3 regions of the Paenibacillus sp. MER TA 81-3 genome follow, and region 2 is predicted to be linked to each of the others. Evidence: riboswitches for the same ligand, from Rfam matches in the RefSeq annotation. Region 2 holds a riboswitch; each other region holds the start of a gene.

Region 1 (7,165 bases), on a different contig from region 2:
TTATCGCGCCAATTGGCGCGGATTGAGTGTGATGCTCCGGTCGTGTGCGATACCGAACGCTGTCTGTTCGCGCCGGAACGGAATGCGGTGCATGCCGTATTCGAGCGGCTCGAAATGTCCAGCATAGCGAAATTAGTCGGAATTTGATTCATTCGAATAATAGCACAACCATAAGTGTCGCATATCAGCGGCAACAAAACGGTGAAGCTTGCTTGTTCTGTCATGATGTGACACGGACCAGCCTGCATCGCCGTTTTTTTTCAAGAGAAACCAGACATACCTTATGGGGATAAAGCCTACCTCTAAACGTACTCGCTCGTCTTCGAAAGGCCTCGATAGAAGATCCTTGGATTCGTCAGTTCCCTTTTCCGAAAAAGGTATGCCTGTTCGGCATCCATTGCCTCACTCTCCCCTTCATTCAGAATGGCAGCTTCCTTCCCTTTGAGCGAAACCATGTTGTCGGGCCTCCCGTACAATGGTCCTTAGATCCATTCTCCCATACCGTCAGGAGAGATAATGTCGAGGTTAGCATATGCCGTTCGGATCCATGGCATGAAGGGGCCGATAATGATGGAAGTAAACCAGAGTCGCCATTGGACGTGTCGCCTTCTGATGGAAGGGGAGAATGGAGCAAAGAGGCGGATGCAGCGAATCACCGCCAGTCAGAGCTCGCCACTGCCCGAACGGAATAACCTACCGGCTCGAAAAAGCGCTCATCGTGCTTCTCCGTGGTATTATCCACAAGAAGGGAGCGTTGTTGAAGTGAAATAACTGCACAATGTGATATATGGGAGCAAGCAGGAGAACAGATATCGTGGTTGTATCGTTCTCCATCCGCATCCTGCCGAGGCAGCGTTCATTCCCATTAACGGGTGTAAAAAGCCTGATTGAGGCTTCATCAATCTGGTCTTGGTCCTTAGTCCGTAAAGTGAACAGCGCCAATGACCATGGACAGAAAATGGCGTAAGTCTTCCGCTTCTTCATTGCCCAAGCGATAGAACGATTCCAAATAACCTTCTTCTTCTAAATCGTCTTGTCCCATAATGGCGGTTAGACCGCTCTGCAAATCAGTCACCAGCTTTTTGCCATAAAAGCGGTTCGTCGTCGTAACAGCCAGATCGAAGCGATGCATGCTCGGACCGATAAACGTAACGAAGCGCGTGGATGTCTCCTCCGTACCGTCTGATAAAAAGTCTATGTCGTTCATACTCATCTTGACGAACCTCCTTGTGTGGGTAACATTCCCATTATAACGCAACAGCGGCAACTTCTAAAAGAGCTGAACTGCACTAAAAGTAAGAATTGCAACCTCGCATGTCTATGTGGTATAATTTAGGTAAATTCATAACTAGGACGGGGAAGCACCTCTTTGAAATGCGTATAGCCGCATTTTGAAGGGGTGCTTTCTTTTTTTATGTTCCACATTATGAATGGATATAATGCACTTTACAATAAAGGAGGGATCGACACACATGCAAGTAGTCTGGACGGCAAGGTTCGATTGTCAGGAGGGCACAAGCACAGACGGACGAAAGGCGAAGAGCAAGGCTAAAAAAGAGGCTGATGCGATCAGATCTCAGCAAGGTCTCGTCACGGTTGGAGAAGAGGAAGGAGAATGGATCGTGTTGTGGGAAGTGGACGGCGGAGCATCTGAGGTGTGGTTCGAAGGATCCATCTGGGCCGAGATGCGTGCTGCGCTGCGCGGGGGCTTGGCTCAGCTGCTCAGCTCGGGCTACCGTATGGTGCTGGGATTTGTCCCGGACACCGACATTCATGAACGCCGGATGAAGGAGCGGCAGGAATGGGTGAATTGCTATGCCCAATTATACGCGAAGGAGGAAGTGTACGAGCAGTTGACCAAGTGGCGACGAGAGCTGGCAAGCCGCTTGAAGCGTGCCCCGTATTGGGTGGCGACGAACCGTATGCTTCGACTCGTAAGCGCATTTTTGCCGCATACACTGGAGGAATTGAAGCAGCTTCCGGGATTTGGTGAAATCAAAATACAATCGTTCGGGGACGATATCGTCGAAATAACGAAGCAGCATGAACGGAGCACGACCTTCCCATTAGAGTGGGTGCAAGCGGCTATCACCGAGCAGCAATTCGCACAGTGGATCTATTCGGAATGGGAAGCAAAGCAAAGGGATGAATTAACGAAGCTGACCGAGCGCAGAAAGCTTTTGGAGGGGATACAGCAAGGGCAGACCCTGTTGCAACTGATGGAACTTCTTCGCATTGATCGGCGTGAGCTCATTATGCGAATTGAAACGCTGGAACGGGAAGGATACCAAGTAGAGACGCTTGTGGAGGCCGAGTTAGCTTCAATGCCAAGGGAAGAAAGGCAGGCGATTGATATGGCTTTTGTGGAGCTGGGGGACGAATACTTAAAGCCGGTTTATATAAAAGCGTTCGGTGAAGCGGCCTTAGAGCAAGCCACCGCATCGGTGCAGGCTAACTATGAGCGGATTCGTCTTCTGCGTCTTCTGCATCGCCGTCAGAAGCATGCCCCTGCCGATCGGCAGGTGAGCTAAGAAAAAATATAATGCCCGTGTCCTTGATCGAGTCAGGAACACGGGCAATCGTATGGTCGCTTTTGTCAGATCCAATCTTTTTTCCGAAATAAATAGAACATGAATGCGCCGAGTATGAACATGAAGCCCATCGTATAGAAAGAACCAAAATCCCAATCCATGAACGGGATATAGTCGAAGTTCATTCCATAGATGCCTGTAATCAAAGTAAGCGGCATGAATATGGTCGTGATGGCGGTGAACACTCTCATAATGTCGTTCGCGCGATTCGCAATGCTGAGCTGGTAGGACTCTCGCAAGTTTCCCATCAGATCGCGGAACGTTTCAAACGTTTCGGACACCTTGACAGCATTCTCATAGATGTCACGGAAGTATTTTTGTAAATCATCGTCGATTAGCCGCAGTTCTTTACGGTAAAGGACGAGCAGCACTTCTTTTTGCGGAGCCAATCCTTTTTTGAGCCAGAGTATTTCGCTTCGCAAGCTAATGATTTCATTTAGATGGGTCTTCTTGGCGCTGACAATGAGCTCTTCTTCCAGATTGTCGATCTTCGCTTCAATTCGATCGGCTACCGTGAAATAGTTGTCAACGACCATGTCAATTAAGTGATATAACATGCGGTCTGCCGCACTGACTTCCTGTTCCCACAGGACCGGCTTTACCATGCGCAGCTCATTTATTTTCTGATTGGTTACTGTAATTATAAAGTGCTTGCCTAGAAATATGTTCAGCGAACGTAAAAATATTTCCTCATCATCAAATCGGATGCTGTTAAACACGATAAAGTAATGGCCTTCATAGATTTCAATCTTCGGGCGTTGCTCTTCTTCGCTCATACAGTCCTCTACGGCCAGATCATGCATGGAGAATAGAGGCTGGAGCACGAGCAAATCATCAATATCGGCATCGATCCAGTAAAAGCCTTGTTCAGGCGTCGTCAATGCGACATTGATGTCTTCCACAGGTGTAAATACCCCATCGTTTACAAGACGGATTTTCATTGCACTCACTCCTTCGCACCGCCAACTGTTGGCGGGCTGCGTCGTCTATTATTGACGATTCAAGCAGGGAGATGCTCATGACTTCGTCCGTCATTCGGTGCATAGACATACGTCAAGGCAGTTGAATGCTGTTCAACTTATGGGCACGAACAACAGACAGCAACGGTCTTGGGCGACATCGGTTCCTGTCGAATCGTCATATTCGGTTGTCCGTTCGTACCGTGGCACGGCCTCGGGTCGCCATCCATCCGAAATTCACCTCAACTTATTCGTTATAAATCAGGTAGTGCGGTCACGCACTTGTTAAGTATAACGCTCGTACTTTCACCTTTCAAGAAAAAATGAATTACAGAATTTAGTTGAAACCGAGAAAATGTGTGAAAGTATGAAGTTTGTCATTGATTTAACATATGCATTTCATAAGAGATGGTGAATTGCCTCTTGACGAGAGGCTGGTCTTTGCTATAAGTTATTACCAAGTCCTATTTGGCAAATGGCAAACAAATGAATAACGAACGATAGCAATCTTATCAAGAGCAGGTGGAGGGACAAGCCCGATGAAACCCGGCAACCGGCGTTAGCCATGACATGGCAGATTCTTGTTCCAAGAATCTTGCAGTTATGTACGTACGGTGCTAATTCTTGCAGCAGCGATCCAATCGTTGCTGACAGATGAGAGAGGCATGAGAACGTAATGCATGACCTTTCTCGAATTGCCGGGAAAGGTCTTTTTTGTATATGAAAAAGGACAGGAGCGCCGTATCCACTTGCTACATACGTTTGCCAGTGCTGCATGTATGGAACCAATATGAAGGAGGAGAGCGTCATGCCGATTAAAATTCCGGATCACTTGCCGGCCAAAGAAATACTGTCTCAGGAGAACATATTCGTTATGGACGAAACACGTGCGTATCACCAAGATATTCGTCCGCTTCGAATTGTAATTCTGAACTTGATGCCGACGAAAGAGACGACGGAAACCCAACTGCTTCGCTTAGTTGGCAATACGCCGCTTCAGGTAGATGTGACATTGCTCCATCCAGCGAGCCATACCTCGAAAAATACTTCGGCGGAACATTTGTCGTCCTTTTATAAAACGTTTGAAGAAATTGAGAATCAGCAGTTTGACGGCATGATTATTACAGGGGCTCCCGTGGAGCAGATGGATTTCGAGGACGTGAACTATTGGCAGGAGCTGTGCCTCATCATGAAATGGTCCAAGGAAAATGTGACCTCGACCTTTCATATATGTTGGGCGTCCCAGGCAGGTCTGTATTATCATTACGGCATTCGTAAATATTCACTAGACAACAAAATATTTGGGGTATTTCCCCATACGTTAACGAAGGAAAATGTAAGTCTGACACGCGGCTTCGACGAAATGTTCCTTGTTCCACAATCCCGCCATACGGAAGTGAGACGCGAGGATATCGAGCAAGTTGCCGCCTTGAATATATTAGCGGAATCAGAAGAAGCGGGAGTCTATCTGGTTGCGACTGAGGATGGCAAGCAAATCTTCGTGACCGGGCACTCTGAATACGATCCCTGTACATTGAAATGGGAATATGATCGGGATATCGCGAAAGGGATGGATATGGACATCCCCGCTAATTATTTTCCAAATAACGATCCGTCCAAAAAGCCGTACTCGACTTGGCGTGCGCATGCCAATCTGCTCTTTTCCAACTGGCTGAACTACTATGTATATCAAGAGACGCCGTATGAATTAGGCAGAGCCGTATCGCATAAGGAAGGGGCGCAATTATAATGGCTGCACAGAACTCAGACAATTACCGCATCGAAAGCCGGCTCGCACAGATCGGGTCGGTGCATGAGCCGAAGACAGGCGCCGTAACGTATCCAATCTTTCAAGCAACCGCGTATCGCCATCCACGGCTCGGGCAGAGCACCGGATTTGATTATATACGTACGAAGAACCCGACCCGGCAAGTGCTGGAAGACGCGGCGGCCGTCTTGGAAGGCGGAGATGCAGGCTTCGCGTGCAGCTCGGGGATGGCAGCATTGCAGACCGTATTCGCGCTGTTCAGTCAAGGGGATCATCTGATCGTGTCGTTGGACTTGTACGGCGGGACATACCGCTTGCTTGAACAGATCATGTCCCGCTTCGGCGTGTCGGCGGCCTATGTTGATACGAACGATATGGATGCGCTCGAGTCGGCGCGCAAGCCGGAGACGAAGGCGGTCATCATCGAGACGCCGACCAATCCACTCATGATGATAACGGACATCGAACGGGTTGCGGCTTGGGCTAAGGCACACGGCATGTTGACTATCGTCGACAATACGCTCCTTACGCCGTTCTTCCAGCGCCCAATTGAGCTTGGAGCGGATATCGTCGTCCACAGTGCGACGAAGTATTTGGGTGGACATAACGATGTGCTGGCTGGCCTTATCGTGACAAAGGGCAAGGAATTGTCCGACGAAATCGGATTTCTGCATAATTCAATCGGCGCCGTACTCAGTCCGTCGGATTCGTACCAACTGATGCGCGGCATGAAGACACTCGCCCTCCGAATGGAGCGGCATCAGACTAACGCGACGATCATTGCGAACTGGCTGCTGGAGCATCCGGCCATTGAAGCAGTGTACTATCCGGCGCTTCCGCATCATCCAGGCCATGATATTCAGAAGCGGCAGTCGGCGGGCAACACGGGCATCTTCTCGTTCCGCTTGAAGGATGCGCGGTATGTTGAGCCGATTCTGAGACATCTGAAGCTGATTGCATTTGCGGAAAGCTTGGGTGGTGTCGAATCGCTGATGACATATCCGGCCATACAGACGCATGCAGACATTCCGCAGGAAATTCGGGAGCGGATCGGCGTTGACGACCGTCTGTTACGCTTCTCGGTCGGTATCGAGCATACGGAAGACCTCATTGCGGATTTGGACCAAGCGATTGCTGCGGCAAAAGCCGAAATAGAGGGGTGACGAAAAAAATGAGCGAGCAACATAAGGGACACGATGACGAACTGGGAAGCAACCATCCCCAAAAAGGCGAGCGCCGCTTTGCGACGAAGCTTATCCACTTTGGCGGTGAGATCGACAGTAATACGGGGGCGTCCAGCGTTCCGATATACCAGGCGACAACGTTCCATCATCACGATATTTACGAGCCGCCTGAATATGACTATTCCCGTTCCGGCAATCCGACGCGACAGGCGCTGGAGAATTATATCGCTTTGTTGGAAGGCGGAAGCAACGGATACGCATTCGCATCCGGCATGGCTGCAATTTCGTCTGCATTCCTGCTCCTGTCGGCGGGCGATCACGTCATTGTAACAGAGGATGTCTATGGGGGAACGTACCGTTTGTTGACGTCTATCCTGACCCGCTTGCACATTGAATCGACCTTCGTCGATATGACGGATATCGAACAGGTGAAAGCAGCCCTTCGCCCGAACACGAAGGCCGTATACATGGAAACACCGTCCAACCCGACGCTCAAAATTACGGACATTGCTGAGGTGGCGGCATGGGCGAAGGAACACGGTCTCATCACATTGCTCGATAATACGTTTATGACGCCTTACCATCAACGGCCCATCGAGCTTGGCGTTGACATTGTACTGCATAGCGCGACGAAGTTCCTCGGCGGTCATAGCGACGTGCTGG
Region 2 (7,165 bases):
CGAAGCTATCCTAAAGATGGAATTCGGCATCGAATCTTGCATTCACTCTCGAAGTCCGGTGCTCATGTAGTCTTGCCTACACTCCGCGCCTTCTTCTTCGAGTTCTTGCAACCTTCTCGGTGCTGAAAAGTGAACGAACACGCACTCACTTAATTTAACGCTTATCCACTTTCTTAGCGATGTAATCTCCGCCGTATTGAATCAGTTGCACTAGGCAAACCAAGATGACCACCGTTGTGAACATCACGGTATTATCGTAGCGGTAATAGCCGAAACGAATGGCTAAGTCGCCAATCCCGCCTCCGCCAACGGTGCCTGCCATCGCCGAATAGGCAACTAGGCTGATCGCGGTAATGTTCACGCCTTGAATAATGCCAGGCTTCGCCTCGGGGAGCAGCACATCCTTTATAATCATCCACGGCGTAGCTCCAATTGAGACAGCTGCTTCAATGACCCCCTTGTCGATCTCGCGCAAGGCCGTCTCCACCAGCCGGGCAAAAAACGGGATCGAGGCGACCGATAGAGATACCGAGGCGGCCGTTGGGCCGATGGTGGTGCCTGTAATGAATTTCGTTACTGGCAGCAAGGTGACAAGCAAAATAATAAATGGGACCGACCGGATTATGTTGACGATAAAGCCCAATATATTTTTCGTCGGCGTGTGTTCCAGAAACAGACCCTTGTCGGTTACAAATAAGAGAATTCCAATAGGAAGACCCAGAATTAAGGCGGCAGAAAGCGAAATTCCTACCATATACAACGTCTGAAAGAAAGCTTTGTTCAGGTCAGGCAATAGTTGGATTAGAGAATCCGTCAGCATGGTAGATCACCTCCAGTCGATATGTACGCTCTCTTATATAATCGATAGCCCGCTGTACTTCCACAGCGTCTCCGATGAGCTCCAAGATGAGAATACCGAGAGGATTGTCACGGATATATTCAATTTTCCCATGCAGGATGTTGCCTTTAACCTGATAGGCCTGCAGAACATCGGTGATGATCGCTTCTTCTGCCTGCGGCGCAACAAAGTGAATTTTGACAATCGTTCCTTGGCAATGCTGGAGCAAGCGTTCAGGAAGGTTAAATTGGAACAGGCTGCTAATGAACGATTGGGTCATCGGATGCTTAGGCTCGGAAAAAATATCATAGACAGCTCCTTCCTCCACCACATTTCCGTCTTGCATCACGGCCATCCGATCACATATATCTTTCACCACTTCCATCTCATGGGTAATGAGCACAATGGTAAGCTTCAGCTCGCGATTGATTTTTTTCAACAGCTCCAAAATCGCTTGTGTCGTCTCGGGATCAAGAGCGGACGTCGCTTCATCACACAACAGCACATGCGGATCGTTCGCCAATGCTCTGGCGATGCCTACCCGCTGTTTTTGTCCGCCGCTCAGCTGGGCCGGATACACATTGCGTTTGTCGGACAGGCCGACCATCTCCAGCAGATCCGTGACGCGAGTGTCGATTTCTTCTTTTGATTTATGATTGGCCTTCAGTGCAAAGGCGATGTTCTCATACACCGTCTTGGAGCGAATCAGGTGGAAATGCTGAAAAATCATCCCGATCTTTAACCGGGCTTGGCGTAAGCCTTCGCCCTTTAAAGCTGTCAGGTCCACTCCATCGACGAAGATGTTGCCCGAAGTAGGCTCCTCCAACAAGTTGATGCAGCGCAGGAGCGAACTTTTTCCTGCTCCGCTTCGTCCGATAATACCGTAGATTTCTCCTTTGTTTATCGTTAAGGAAACGTTGTTCACGCCAACTACTGTAGATGATTTGCTTCTGTACTCCTTTATTAGATTTCTAATTTCTATCATCGCTCTCACCCCGCTATTCCTGTTGCTAGACACTCATGATACAAAAAAACCTCTTTCATAAGAGAAAGAGGTTGAACTGGCAATTAACCAACTTATCTCTCAGAATGTGATACATTCCGTAGGATTTAGCACCGTTTACTCTACTGGTAAGGTTGCCGGACGTCATAGGGCCTATTCCCTCAGTCACTCTTGATAAGGTAAAATATGAAGTTTTGTAGTGAAAATAATACACATGAAAGATTTGCTTGTCAATAAAATTTTCAATATTTATTTTCAAACTGGAAATGATATCTTTCCGTGGTATAATTTTTTGTTGGGGATATACAAACACACCAGAGGTGAGTTGATTGAAAACGGAAAAGGTTAACATTTTTGAAATGACCAAGGACATCAATCAATATGCGAATTTTGTAGTTGGTGAAGTCAATGATCACGTGGTTCGTGCTGCCGTCATTGATGGTGATTTTCACTGGCATAAGCATGAAAATTGTGACGAGCTCTTTCTGGTGGTCGAGGGAGAATTATTGATAAATTTTGAAGATCGAACGGAAACATTGCTGCCTGGTGATGTATATACAGTGAATGCGAACGTGCTCCATCGCACTCGTTCGAATGGCAGAACGGTTAACCTATGTTTTGAAAAGGCTGATAATGATATAAACGGAAACGAAATGGATGGAATAAGCAACAAACAAAAAAGACGTGTCAAATTTCGTAAATTCGCACGCCTTTTTTATTGCAGATAAACTCTGGCCGCCCTTGAAGCGGTCTAGTATGTTATCGAGATAAGCTTCATGTGCCGAATCTCTGCCGATACCCGCACTTCCTGCATAATTCCTCTACAGCTTCTCTTCTGGAAAATCCAAAGTACAGATTATTCGCTCTTTCACCTTCTACAATTTCAGAGAAAGGAGTGCTGTTAATATTGCCTAAATTAATGACGCCCTCGCCATCCAGACAGCAGGGCACGACCGTTCCGTCGACCAGCACGGCCGCTTGACTCCGAAGCGCATGACAGAAGCCTTTGCCATCATCCTCCGGAGCTTGCAGGCTCGGCCATTGAAATTCATGGTCCTGATTCAAATAGATTCTGTCGGCGATTTTGACTCCGCTGCCTGGCATCACTTTTTCTTCTATTTTGTAGTCCAGATTAAATTCTTTTTCTAAAATGGCCAGTGTTTCCCGGTTTCTGCTCTTTATCGAATTTGTTGCATTGTCTTGGTCCAAATTCCATAACCTGAACGATATGATGACATTATGCTCAGCCGCTTCCCGCACAAAAGAAAGAATATCAGCCAAGTATCCCTCTCGATTTTCCGACCCCTCATGTCCGTCGAAGCTGTGCAGCGAGAAGTTCATTTGGCGCAGCGCCGGTTTCCCCAGCAGCTTATGCCTATTTTTATGAATAAGTGTTCCATTCGTCGTAATATTGACCTTGAACCCTTTTGCATGGCTGGCATCCAGCAACTCATCGATTTTGGGATGAAGGAGGGGCTCGCCTTTGACGTGAAGGTAAATATGATTCGTATGCGGTTTAATCTGATCCAATATGTTGTTAAAGGTGTCCGGCTTAATGAAATTAGCCTTGCGAGCCGTTTGCGGGCAGAAGCTGCAAGCCAGATTGCATACGCTTGTAACTTCGATATATACCTTTTTGAAAGTTTTCAAGACTTGTTCCCCATTCTATATCTTTCTGTAAATACTCAGGTCGTTGCCGACATAGACTGATTGCGCATCTGATTCTATATTGTACTAGAAACATCAGGCTTATAGAAGGCTTTCGTTCTATGGGCAAAATGATAGGACACGTTCCAACGATTAGCAAGGGGGATGGTTGAAACAAGCTATGACGAGGAGTGCTGCATGAGGAGGGTTAGTTGGCTGCTGTATAAGGTGGGCTGCATTGTTTTCCGTGGTCATTTCCGAGATTGTTACCGCGGTTGATGCAAGCTCCGTTGGAAAACGTACAGTGGAATGTGTCGATTAGGCGGGTAAACGGTATGCAGATTGTATTTAGTCCAATGGAATTGGCTGTTTCTTAGCAATTGCTGCGAAATGAGTGCCAAACCATTGGATCATTTCCAATGGAGCCTGCCGTAAGGAGGCTTGATCTGCTGTTCCATTGGACAAAATCCAATGGAGGATGAGACAAAGGGCAGACCGTATGCAGATGCAGGTTTTGTCACCATCGAGCATGTATGATGATCGTATGCAGTGAGCCCTGACTTTTTGCCTGTGAATCTCTCAACCCTCGGATTGCTCCGACAATCATTCGAGGCCATACTTTCTACTAAGAGAGGAGGGGACGAAATCATCCTTTTGCTCACTAACCCCTTGATTCAGAAAAGGAGAATCCTATCGAGGCAATCAATTGATAACGTTCAATCGCTCTTAACTGCTTGGATAAACTAAAAAAGAACATGAATTGCCCTATAACTCATCCACGAAGCCATTATCTTCAGCTCCTGAACTGTTCCGTGCACAATCTGAGTCAATGGGAGAGTGAATCAAAGGGTACATCGAAGGCTACAGCTTCGCTCAATCTGAATCAGTGGGAGAGTGAATCAAAGGGCACATCGAAGGCTGCGGCTTCGCTCAATCTGAACCAGTGGGAGAGTGAAGCAAAGGGTACATCGAAGGCTGCGGCTTCGCTCAATCTGAACCAGTGGGAGAGTGAAGCAAAGGCACATCGAAGGCTCAGCTTCGCTCAATCTGAAGCACGGATGGCGAAACCGAATTCACAAAAAAACTCAAGCCTTATTTCAGCTTGAGCTTATAGCACACCACCTGTGCTGTCTGGGTTAGTCCCTCATTCGGCCGAATCGTTGCGGAATGGACTTAGCAGCGCCTTGGGGATGTTAGTTTCGAATCGCATGTTGGTTCCTGTGGTCGGATGCACAAAAGCCAATACCCGCGCATGGAGTCCGAGCCGGCCAATCGGCTTTGTTTTCGCTCCGTACTTTTTATCCCCTACAATGGGATGTCCGATATCCTGCATATGGACACGGATTTGATTTTTCCGTCCTGTCTCCAGATGGACCTCCAATAAGGAGAAGTTCCGATTGGATTGCACGGTCTTATAATGAGTGATGGCATGCAAGCCATCATTTGGATAGGGGCTCGAATACATTTTTAACGTTTTGCTTTCTTTCAGCCACGAGGAAATCGTACCCTCCGGCTTCTTGACCAATCCCTCCACCAGCGCGATGTAGGAGCGCTCCTGCACCATATCCTTCCACGATTGCTGCAGCTTCTGCTGCACCTTCTCACTCTTCGCGAACATCATGACTCCGGATGTATCCCGATCCAGCCGGTGCACGACAAAGATCCGATGCTTGGGATTGTCTTTGCGAACGTGCGTCGTCAGCTGCCGATAGGCTGTCAGCTCTTGCTCTTGCGCTGAAGCGATCGAGAGCAATCCGGCTTCTTTTTGAATGACGATAATGTCTTCGTCTTCGTGTAGAATGTTAAGCCCAATGAAAGGGGGCTCATCGGATATTCTATCCTTGGAAATCGTGATAGTGTGCCCAGGCTGAAGCGGGAAATTGTATTTCGTCACCACCCGGTCATTAACGGAGACTTGTCCGCGCGCCAATATGGATTTAACAGAGTTGCGTCCCATATTGGACATTACAGTCAATAAATAGGGCAGCAATTCCATCGGTTCCGTGACCGTATACCGTTTAGGCGCGGAATGGTGGCTGGAATGTGAATGATGTGCTTTCTTCTTCATGTCATACCTCCTGTTACATCGCTAACGAAGCTCACGAGAAGCAGACGACGGTAAAATCTTCTCCATCCAGTTCTAGCCTCGCATATCGAATGTTCTTACTATAGCAAAAAGCCCGTTCGGATGCACGGAATCCCGTCGTGAACAAGGGAATTCAATACCGTGCGCACAAAGGCCATGATATAATGGGTCAATGTGATTTCGATTATAGACGTCGTTCGTTAGTTTGTTAATTATAGCCAATCTTGTATTAAAATGGGATAAAAAAGGAGTTATTGCAATGATATCGATGGACCAAGCGCGAAGCACGTTGAAGCGGGTGTACGGCTACGATGACTTCCGCGCGGGACAGAAGCGGATTATACAATATATTATAGAAGGAAAAAATACGGTGGGCATCATGCCGACGGGAGGCGGGAAATCGATCTGCTATCAGCTTCCCGCACTGCTCCTGCCGGGCGTGACACTGGTCGTATCCCCTCTCATTTCGCTTATGAAGGATCAGGTTGATGCGCTGCATAGCTTGGGTGTCGAAGCGGCCTTCATCAACAGCACACTAGAGCTCGGGGAAGCGGGAGGCATTTTGCGCCAGGCGCAGAACGGGCGCTTGAAGCTGCTCTACGTGGCCCCGGAACGGCTCGAAAGCGAATGGTTCCGAGAGCGAGCCAAGACGCTCCCTATCTCGTTCGTGGCCGTGGATGAAGCGCACTGCGTCTCGCAATGGGGGCACGACTTCCGCACAAGCTACCGGGCCATCGCCCCGTTCATGAGAGAACTGGAGGAAGCCGGGCGACCGCGGCCGTTGATGGCGGCGTTCACGGCGACCGCCACGCCCGAGGTGACCGAGGATTTGACCCGGCTTCTGGAGCTCGGAGATTCGGAGCTAGTCGTCACTGGTTTCAAGCGGGACAACCTGACCTTTACCGTGCTGCGCGGGGAAGAGCGCAAGGCGTTCGCGCTGGATTACGTGCGCAGGCGCGAGCATCAAGCGGGCATCATATACGCTTCGACCCGCAAGGATGTGGAAGATCTGCACGAGATGCTCCGTCGTGCGGGCGTCGCGGCCGGCCGCTATCATGCGGGCTTGGACGACGAGGAGCGGGTGCGCATGCAGGAGGCATTCCTGTACGACGACGTCCGCGTCATCGTGGCGACGAATGCGTTCGGCATGGGCATCGACAAGTCGAACGTGCGCTATGTCCTGCACTATAACATGCCGAAGCATATGGAAGCGTATGTGCAGGAGGCGGGCCGTGCAGGGCGGGATGGCGAGCAGAGCGAGTGCGTGCTGCTGTTCCATCCGCAGGATATTTTGACGCAGAAATTTTTCATTGAACAGAGCGAAGCGTCTCCGGAACGGAAGACGCACGAATATAAGAAGCTGCAGTCCATGATCGACTATTGTTACACGACAGGCTGCTTGCAGAACTACATGCTGCGTTACTTCGGAGAAGAAGGGGAAGAGCCGTGCGGCACGTGCGGCAGCTGCAAGGACGAGCGCGAGTCGATCGACATTACGACGGAAGCGCAGAAGATCTTCTCTTGCATCTATCGCATGCGAGAGCGGTTCGGCGTATCGATGGTCGCTTCCGTGCTGAAAGGCTCGCGCAAT
Region 3 (7,165 bases), on a different contig from region 2:
CAATAACGATATGAAAAAACGCCCTCCATCCGATAAGATCGACGACTCACGTCCTTACCGAAATGGGGGCATTAAGATTACGTTATGTATCATCATTCCACGCTCACATCAAGCTGCCAATGTTGGCCCGTATCGGGTCAAGCCCGCCGGATACATTCATAATGTTGCCGGTTATAAAATCCGATCGTTCCTCACATAGAAAGCGGATCACCCGGGTTACGTCTTCACCGGTTCCCGGACGGCCGCGCGGCGTTTCCTCATCCTTAACGTCCTGCACCTCATCGATGCGCCGCTCTTTATTATCACCTCGGATATCTCCAGGGCAAATCATATTTACCGTAATGCCGTGCGGGGCTTCTTCCACGGCAAGCGTCTTCGTAAAGGAGACGAGTCCGACCTTGGCCGCGGCATATACGGCACGATGCGGCCATGAGCGCGCTTCTCCAGCATGTCCGAATCCGTAATGAATGATTCGTCCCCAGCCTTTGCGCCGCATCGAATCAAGCAGCAGATGATCGAGCAGTATGACACCCGTCAAGTTTCCGTTTAACAAATATAAAATCTCTTCTTCCGTGTAATCAGCAAACAAACGGCGCTCCCGTATAAACGGTCCGGCATTGTTTACGACAATGTCGGCGGGACCCATCTCATCCTTCATCGTATATACTAGCCGTTTAATTTCGTCCATTTTTGAAATATCGGCTTGAATGGCACTACAACGGACACCCTTCGCTTCAATTTCCAGCTTCAGCTTCGCCGCTTCCTCTATACTATGCACGTAGTTCAAGACGATATCGTGTCCGGCATCGGCTAACGTCATGGCCGCCATCTTGCCAAGGCCCTTGGCGCTCCCCGTAATCAGGGCAATCTTACGCTGCTGTTCCAACGTCGCAATCCTCCTCCCGGCGCTTCAAAGAACATCCATGTCCAGTATAGATTATTTATGAGGGGAGAACAACAGAACCCAATTATCGGACCGGATCGTCATCCTGAATCGAGGTAAGCAGCTCCACCCTTTTGCTTCATTCTCCCCTTCCATCAGGAAGCGGCACAACCAATTGCCACTCTGATTCACTCTCATCGTGATCGGCCTCGTTATGGATGGTACCTATACGATGCGTCATGTCCCTTATCCTCCACGTTATCCCTCCTGACTGTATGGGAGCTTGAAGCTAAGAGCATCGTAATGCTCCGTTCGTGCAGTGACGCGCTCTGACTGACTGTACGGGAGAATGGAGCTAAGGGCCATTGCACAGAAGCCACAACATGTTCTCGTTTGAAAAGGAAGGGGGGCTGCCATTCTGAATGAAGGGGAGATCGAGGCAAGGGATGGAACAGGCTCCAACAATGTAAAAAAGCCTTGGCGTCAAGGCTGCTCATCTTTTCAATGAATATGCCGTAAAGCGCCAAGGCTATGCGAGTATGTTCCATTCAACTGCAATAATTAGAACGCTGGAACGATCGCTCCTTTATATTTGTCCTCGATGAATTTCTTCACGTTGTCGGATTGAAGCGCGGCAACCAATTTTTTAATTGCTTCGCTGTCTTTGTTATCTTCACGTGCCGTCAAAATGTTTGCATACGGTGAATCTTTATCTTCGATGAACAGCGCATCCTTCGTCGGATTCAATTCAGCTTGCAGTGCATAGTTCGTGTTGATGAGCGCCATATCGACTTCATCCAACGCACGCGGCAGCATTGCGGCTTCCAGCTCTTTGAACTTCAGATTTTTCGGATTGTCTGCAACGTCGCGAGCTGTCGCTTCAAGGCCTGTGCCCTCTTTCAGCTTAATGATGCCTTGTTTCTCAAGCAAAAGCAAGGAACGTCCACCATTTGTCGCATCATTAGGAATAGCGACCGTAGCACCGTCTTGCAGCTCATCGACGGATTTAATTTTTTTGGAGTACGCGCCGAACGGCTCCACATGCACGTTACCGACGCTAACCAGCTTGTAGCCCTTCGTATTCACTTCGTTGTCCATGTATGGCTTATGCTGGAAGAAGTTCGCATCAAGCTGCTTCTCATGCACCTGTACGTTCGGTTGAACATAGTCGGTAAATTCCTTGATTTCCAATTCAATGCCTTGATCCTTCAACAGCGGCTTGATATGATTCAAAATTTCTGCGTGCGGAACCGGAGATGCGCCGACGACCACTTTCGTCGTTTCGCCACCCGCATTGTCTGAGGCGTTCGTTGCATTGTTGTCTGCCGCCGGCTTGCTACCGCATGCGGCCAGCACCATTACTAACGTTACGAGAGTCAATACATAAGTCCACTTTTTCATTGCCAACACCTTCTCCTTCCAAACTGCCCCAATTGAATTTTTTGTATTTATGAGGTTGTTCAAAATCCTCTTAACCTTTTTGAACACTCACTATATGTTGAAGCTCCAAAGAGCGGGCTTCCCAAACCTTATTTGCGGGTAAACTTGCGCACCAACGCATCGCCAATCCACTGCAGCACCTGCACGAGCAGCACCATCACGACAATCGATACAATCATCACTTCGAATTCGTAACGGTGATAGCCGTAGCGAATAGCCAGATCCCCTAGACCGCCACCGCCAATCATTCCTGACATGGCCGTATAAGTGACCAGCGTAACCGCCGTAATCGTCGTGCCGGCAATAAGTCCAGGCATCGCTTCCGGGAGCAGCACCTTGCGCACAATTTGCCATGTCGATGCCCCCATCGCTTGCGCTGCCTCGATGACGCCGCGATCCACTTCTCTTAGCGACGTTTCGACCAGACGGGCGAAGAACGGAGCAGCCGCGATGACGAGCGGCGGTATTGTTCCTTCCACACCTATCGAAGTCCCTATAATAATCCGGGTAAGCGGGATAATGGCAATCATCAAAATAACAAACGGCACCGAGCGTAGAATATTGACGATAAATGACACCACCGCGTACACCGGCTTGGCCGCTGCCCCATTCGATTTGCCCGTCAAGTAAAGCAATACGCCGAGCGGAAGTCCGATAATGAAGGTGAACAATACGGAAAAGAGCATCATCGTCAGCGTATCGGTCGTGGCCGTGCTTACTTCTTCCCAGTTCACTGTAGAGAAATCAAGCTTCATTATGCAATCACCTCCACTTCCAAGCCTTTATCCCGCAACGACAGGAGCGACTGTTCCACGGCCGTCTTCTCTCCGTCAAGTCTTACGACCAACTGGCCGTATGGAACGTCCTTCATGCGCGAGATCGTACCTTGCAGAATGGCGAAGCTGACACCGGCTGCAGTCAATACTTGATGGAGCACCGGCGCGTACGTCACGTCGCCCAAATAATTGATCTTCACCACGCGGGAATGTTCGGTCGCCTGCGTCTTGAAAGCTGCCCAAGGCTGGAGCTCCGCATCATTGCGCTCTTCTAGAATAAACTCACGCGTCACCGGATGCTGCGGCTTCAGAAATACGTCGATGACCTTACCCTGTTCCGCAATTGCACCGGCATGAATAACGGCGACGCGGTCGCATATCGCTTGGATGACGTGCATTTCGTGCGTGATGAGCACAATCGTAATGCCGAACTTGCGGTTAATATCGAGCAACAGGTCAAGTATCGCGTTGGTCGTCTGCGGATCGAGCGCCGAAGTCGCTTCGTCACACAACAGTACCTTCGGATCGTTAGCCAAAGCTCGTGCGATGCCAACCCGCTGCTTCTGTCCGCCGGATAATTGCGCCGGATATTTATCGCGGTGCTCCTCCAGTCCGACGAGACGGATTAAATCATCCACCTTCGCCTGCACTTTTTCTTTCGGTGTGTGTGCAAGCTGCAGCGGAAAGGCGATATTGTCAAATACCGTCGCAGATGACAGCAGATTAAAATGCTGAAAAATCATGCCTATCTTGCGGCGCTGCTGCTGCAGTCCTCCCTGCGTCAGCTTCGTCAGCTCGACACCGTCAACGATCACCGTTCCAGATGTCGGCCGTTCCAGCAGATTAATGCTGCGCAGCAAGGTGCTCTTGCCTGCCCCGGAGTGGCCGATAATGCCGAAAATTTCGCCATCCGCCACTGTCAGGCTTACATCGTTCAGCGCTAGCGGTCCGCTTGCTTTGCCTCTCGCATCATATTGTTTGCTTATATGTTCCAAACGAATCAATGGAATCGTCACCTTCCTTTATGCATCGCGTATGCATGATGCATACGCGTTATTGGCTGTCAGCTTATTCATAATCGGACAGCTCATGAAAGTATTATACAGGATTATATATAAAAAGCCCCCTCTTGGCAGATGCCAAAAGGGGGCTACGTCGATTCGCTGTCTCTTGCAGTTGAAACTGGCGGTTGTTCGCAACTCTCCCTTTTCTTATCTGCCAGAACCGTCACGTTCTGAAGGAATTAGCACCATTGACATCTTGCAAGCATATAACGCACCGAAGCGTCATATTGACCGGGTTGCAAGATCGGTTGCCGGGCTTCACAGGGCCTGTCCCTCCGCCACTCTTGATAAGAAAACGGTTATGAAATTTAAATTGAGTATAATCCAGCATTTGAAAGTTGTCAATTAACTTTTTTTACCTTACGTTTCATTTTTCCAGTTTGCACAATTCCTCAAAGGCGATCAGCAACGTTTTGCATGCCATATGGAAACCATCCTGTAAATCCTGCAAATTCGCTTGGATATCCTCCAGCTTGATTTTATCGCTTAAGCTGCGGTGGCGCTGCCATAAATCATCCTGCATTTCCGCATTCATATGGTGAATTTCCGTATTGCGGCGCTTGCGGAGACGCTGAAGAGCATCGCCGTACTGATCTTTCAAGGCGGTTAACCGTTCGGCCAAGCGCGGATGGCTGCCTTTGAACCGGATTTGACGCAGAACCGTGAAGTAAGAAAAACGATGCTTCACCTTCTCCGTCTCTAATTGCAGCACCGTGTTCAGGAGCGTACCGAGCTTGTCCAAAATGGAGAAGACGCGAATGAATCCGTTCTTGTAGAAATAGACATGCCGATAGTAATCATCCAGTTCCTCATCGTCCATCTCCGCTTGATATCGCTTCGTTACGCGCTCCGCAAACTTATCGGAAGCATAAACGCTTTGTTCTAGCTCATCCAAGGATGTCTTTAACCCGACGGTCCAGACTTCAATTTTGCGCCAATAGTGCTCCGGATCGCCCTGCTTGTCCATTTGCTTGCGCACAACGTTCAAGTAGCGCTCCATCAACACCATGGCTTCCTGCAATTCTCCTTCGTCCTGACGGGGCGGTTCACCGAACAGAATGCGCAGCATAGAACTCCTCCTTGTCGATACTAGCACGTGAATGGATCCGTGATTATAAGAGGTCCCGTTCAACAACCGCTTATAGTCCGTTCGGGAAATAGTCTTTCCAACGTTGGTCAACCTGTTGCACGATATCTTCACGCGGGAACAATTCGTCTGGGTAACCCGGCTTCATGCGCGCATCGATGACAATCGGTAATTTATAGGCAAGATGGTGATTGCGGACTTCCATTCCCGCGTATATATCAGATGCAGGGTTAAATCGCGTAAATACCGTCCATAGAAACGGAAGCTGTCCGTTCGCGACTTGGGCATCATCCACTAAGAACACAAGCGGCCATTTCGTCTCTTTCTCCGTGAGACGCGCCAATACGCGTTCCGCCAGCTGCGGCTCTGCCTCATACGAAGCGCCGGCTACTGTCAAGCAGCCGCGGCAAAAGACAGCGACATCATGAATCTCGCCAATTTCGCCCTCCTCGTACGTATGCGGCAGTTCCCGCACTGGATCGCCTACGCCAAGCAGAATGCCTTTGCTGCCATGGTTCAGCTTATGCCCGGTATAATCGAGCGTATCGTGCGACGTGTTATTCATCACATACAAGTCGCTCTCTGGCTTAAATCGCTCGAGCACCGCTTCGGTCAGCTCAGCAAAGTTCTCTAGGTCAACGGGCTGATCCGTCAGCATGAGGAACTTCGTCAAGCTGAGCTGGCCTTCACCGAGAATGCGGAAGCCGGACAGAAGCGCTTCACGTGAATAGCTTTCGCGCACGACGGCGGCGGCCAAGGAATGGACGCCCGTTTCTGGATATGGATGCACCTTGCGCACCGTCGGCATGACGAGCGGGAACGCCGGGGACAACAGCCTTACCAAATATTCGCCCAAGTAATAGTCCTCTTGACGAGGCTTGCCTACAACCGTCGCCGGATAGATCGCATCCTTGCGGTGATACATCTGCTTCACATTAAGCACCGGGAACTCGTGCGCCCATGAGTAATAGCCGTAATGGTCACCGAACGGCCCTTCCATGCGGCGGACATGCGGCGGCACATAGCCTTGAATTACGAAATCCGCTTCAGCCGGAATACGGTGTCCTTCAAAGCCGCTGTCTACGACTGGAAGGCGTTCGCCCATCACGAACGAGGTCATCAACAGCTCGGGCAGCTTCTCAGGAAGCGGTGCAATGGCTGCTGCAATGAGTGCAGGAGGTCCGCCGACAACTACAGATACTGGAAGCGCTTCATTGCGCATTTCCGCCTCATGATGATGAAAACCGCCGCCTTTTTGAATTTGCCAGTGCATGCCAGTCGTCTCTTCATCGTATATTTGAATGCGATACATGCCGAGGTTATGATCGCTTCCTTTATGTAAGGGATGCTCGGTATAGACGAGTGGAAGCGTAATGAACGGGCCACCGTCCAATTGCCAGCTCGTTAAAGCAGGAAGACCTTGCATCGGCTTATCCGTACGCTTCACTCCCATAATCGGCGCTTGCGTCGGCGTAACTTCCTTCATGCCCACCTTCGTCAAGCCGAGCAAATCCTTCACTAGGCCGCGCTCTTCCCACAACTTCTTCGGCGACGGCGGCATCAAGCGGTGAATCGCCTCGATGCACTTGTTCGCAAACTGCTCTGGACGCGGTCCGAAAGCAAGATCGACCCGCCGCATCGTTCCGAACAGATTGGTCGCGACCGGAAAAGGACTGCCCTTCACATTTGTAAATAAAAGGGCAGGACCGCCTTCAGCGATAACGCGTCTGTGAATTTCGGCAATCTCTAAATACGGATCAACTTCCGTCTCGATCACTGCCAAATCATTCTCTCGCTTTAGCATGTGGATGAAATCACGAATATTAGAAAAAGACAATACGAGCCCTCCTTGAAATGTTCCGTTATCGTTTGGGTTGACGTTTCTTACATATAAATTACATGTAAATTACATGTT

Evidence for each region. Region 2 has a riboswitch for S-adenosylmethionine ahead of M3650_RS07825 (methionine ABC transporter ATP-binding protein). Riboswitches for the same ligand answer to the same signal wherever they lie in the genome.
Region 1: another riboswitch for S-adenosylmethionine. It lies ahead of metA (homoserine O-acetyltransferase MetA); the one in region 2 lies ahead of M3650_RS07825 (methionine ABC transporter ATP-binding protein).
Region 3: another riboswitch for S-adenosylmethionine. It lies ahead of M3650_RS10000 (methionine ABC transporter ATP-binding protein); the one in region 2 lies ahead of M3650_RS07825 (methionine ABC transporter ATP-binding protein).

Annotation. Positions count from the first base shown of each region.
Region 1 is NZ_JAMAWB010000003.1:197,229-204,393, reverse strand. It holds gene M3650_RS05385 (5'-3' exonuclease) at 1-147, shown strand, start outside; gene M3650_RS05380 (hypothetical protein) at 303-455, opposite strand; gene M3650_RS05375 (hypothetical protein) at 626-766, shown strand; gene M3650_RS05370 (DUF3055 domain-containing protein) at 917-1,213, opposite strand; gene M3650_RS05365 (HRDC domain-containing protein) at 1,473-2,531, shown strand; gene corA (magnesium/cobalt transporter CorA) at 2,597-3,532, opposite strand; SAM riboswitch class I at 4,057-4,211, shown strand; gene metA (homoserine O-acetyltransferase MetA) at 4,359-5,300, shown strand; gene M3650_RS05350 (aminotransferase class I/II-fold pyridoxal phosphate-dependent enzyme) at 5,300-6,481, shown strand; gene M3650_RS05345 (trans-sulfuration enzyme family protein) at 6,490-7,165, shown strand, end outside.
Region 2 is NZ_JAMAWB010000004.1:367,976-375,140, forward strand. It holds gene M3650_RS07820 (methionine ABC transporter permease) at 155-820, opposite strand; gene M3650_RS07825 (methionine ABC transporter ATP-binding protein) at 786-1,823, opposite strand; SAM riboswitch class I at 1,913-2,022, opposite strand; partial or broken gene M3650_RS07830 (cupin domain-containing protein) at 2,201-2,479, shown strand; gene M3650_RS07835 (radical SAM/SPASM domain-containing protein) at 2,616-3,491, opposite strand; gene M3650_RS07840 (hypothetical protein) at 4,301-4,594, shown strand; gene M3650_RS07845 (RluA family pseudouridine synthase) at 4,633-5,556, opposite strand; gene recQ (DNA helicase RecQ) at 5,834-7,165, shown strand, end outside.
Region 3 is NZ_JAMAWB010000006.1:86,139-93,303, reverse strand. It holds gene M3650_RS10015 (SDR family oxidoreductase) at 104-829, opposite strand; gene M3650_RS10010 (MetQ/NlpA family ABC transporter substrate-binding protein) at 1,445-2,284, opposite strand; gene M3650_RS10005 (methionine ABC transporter permease) at 2,413-3,078, opposite strand; gene M3650_RS10000 (methionine ABC transporter ATP-binding protein) at 3,078-4,103, opposite strand; SAM riboswitch class I at 4,308-4,457, opposite strand; gene M3650_RS09995 (Cthe_2314 family HEPN domain-containing protein) at 4,531-5,232, opposite strand; gene M3650_RS09990 (UbiD family decarboxylase) at 5,303-7,087, opposite strand.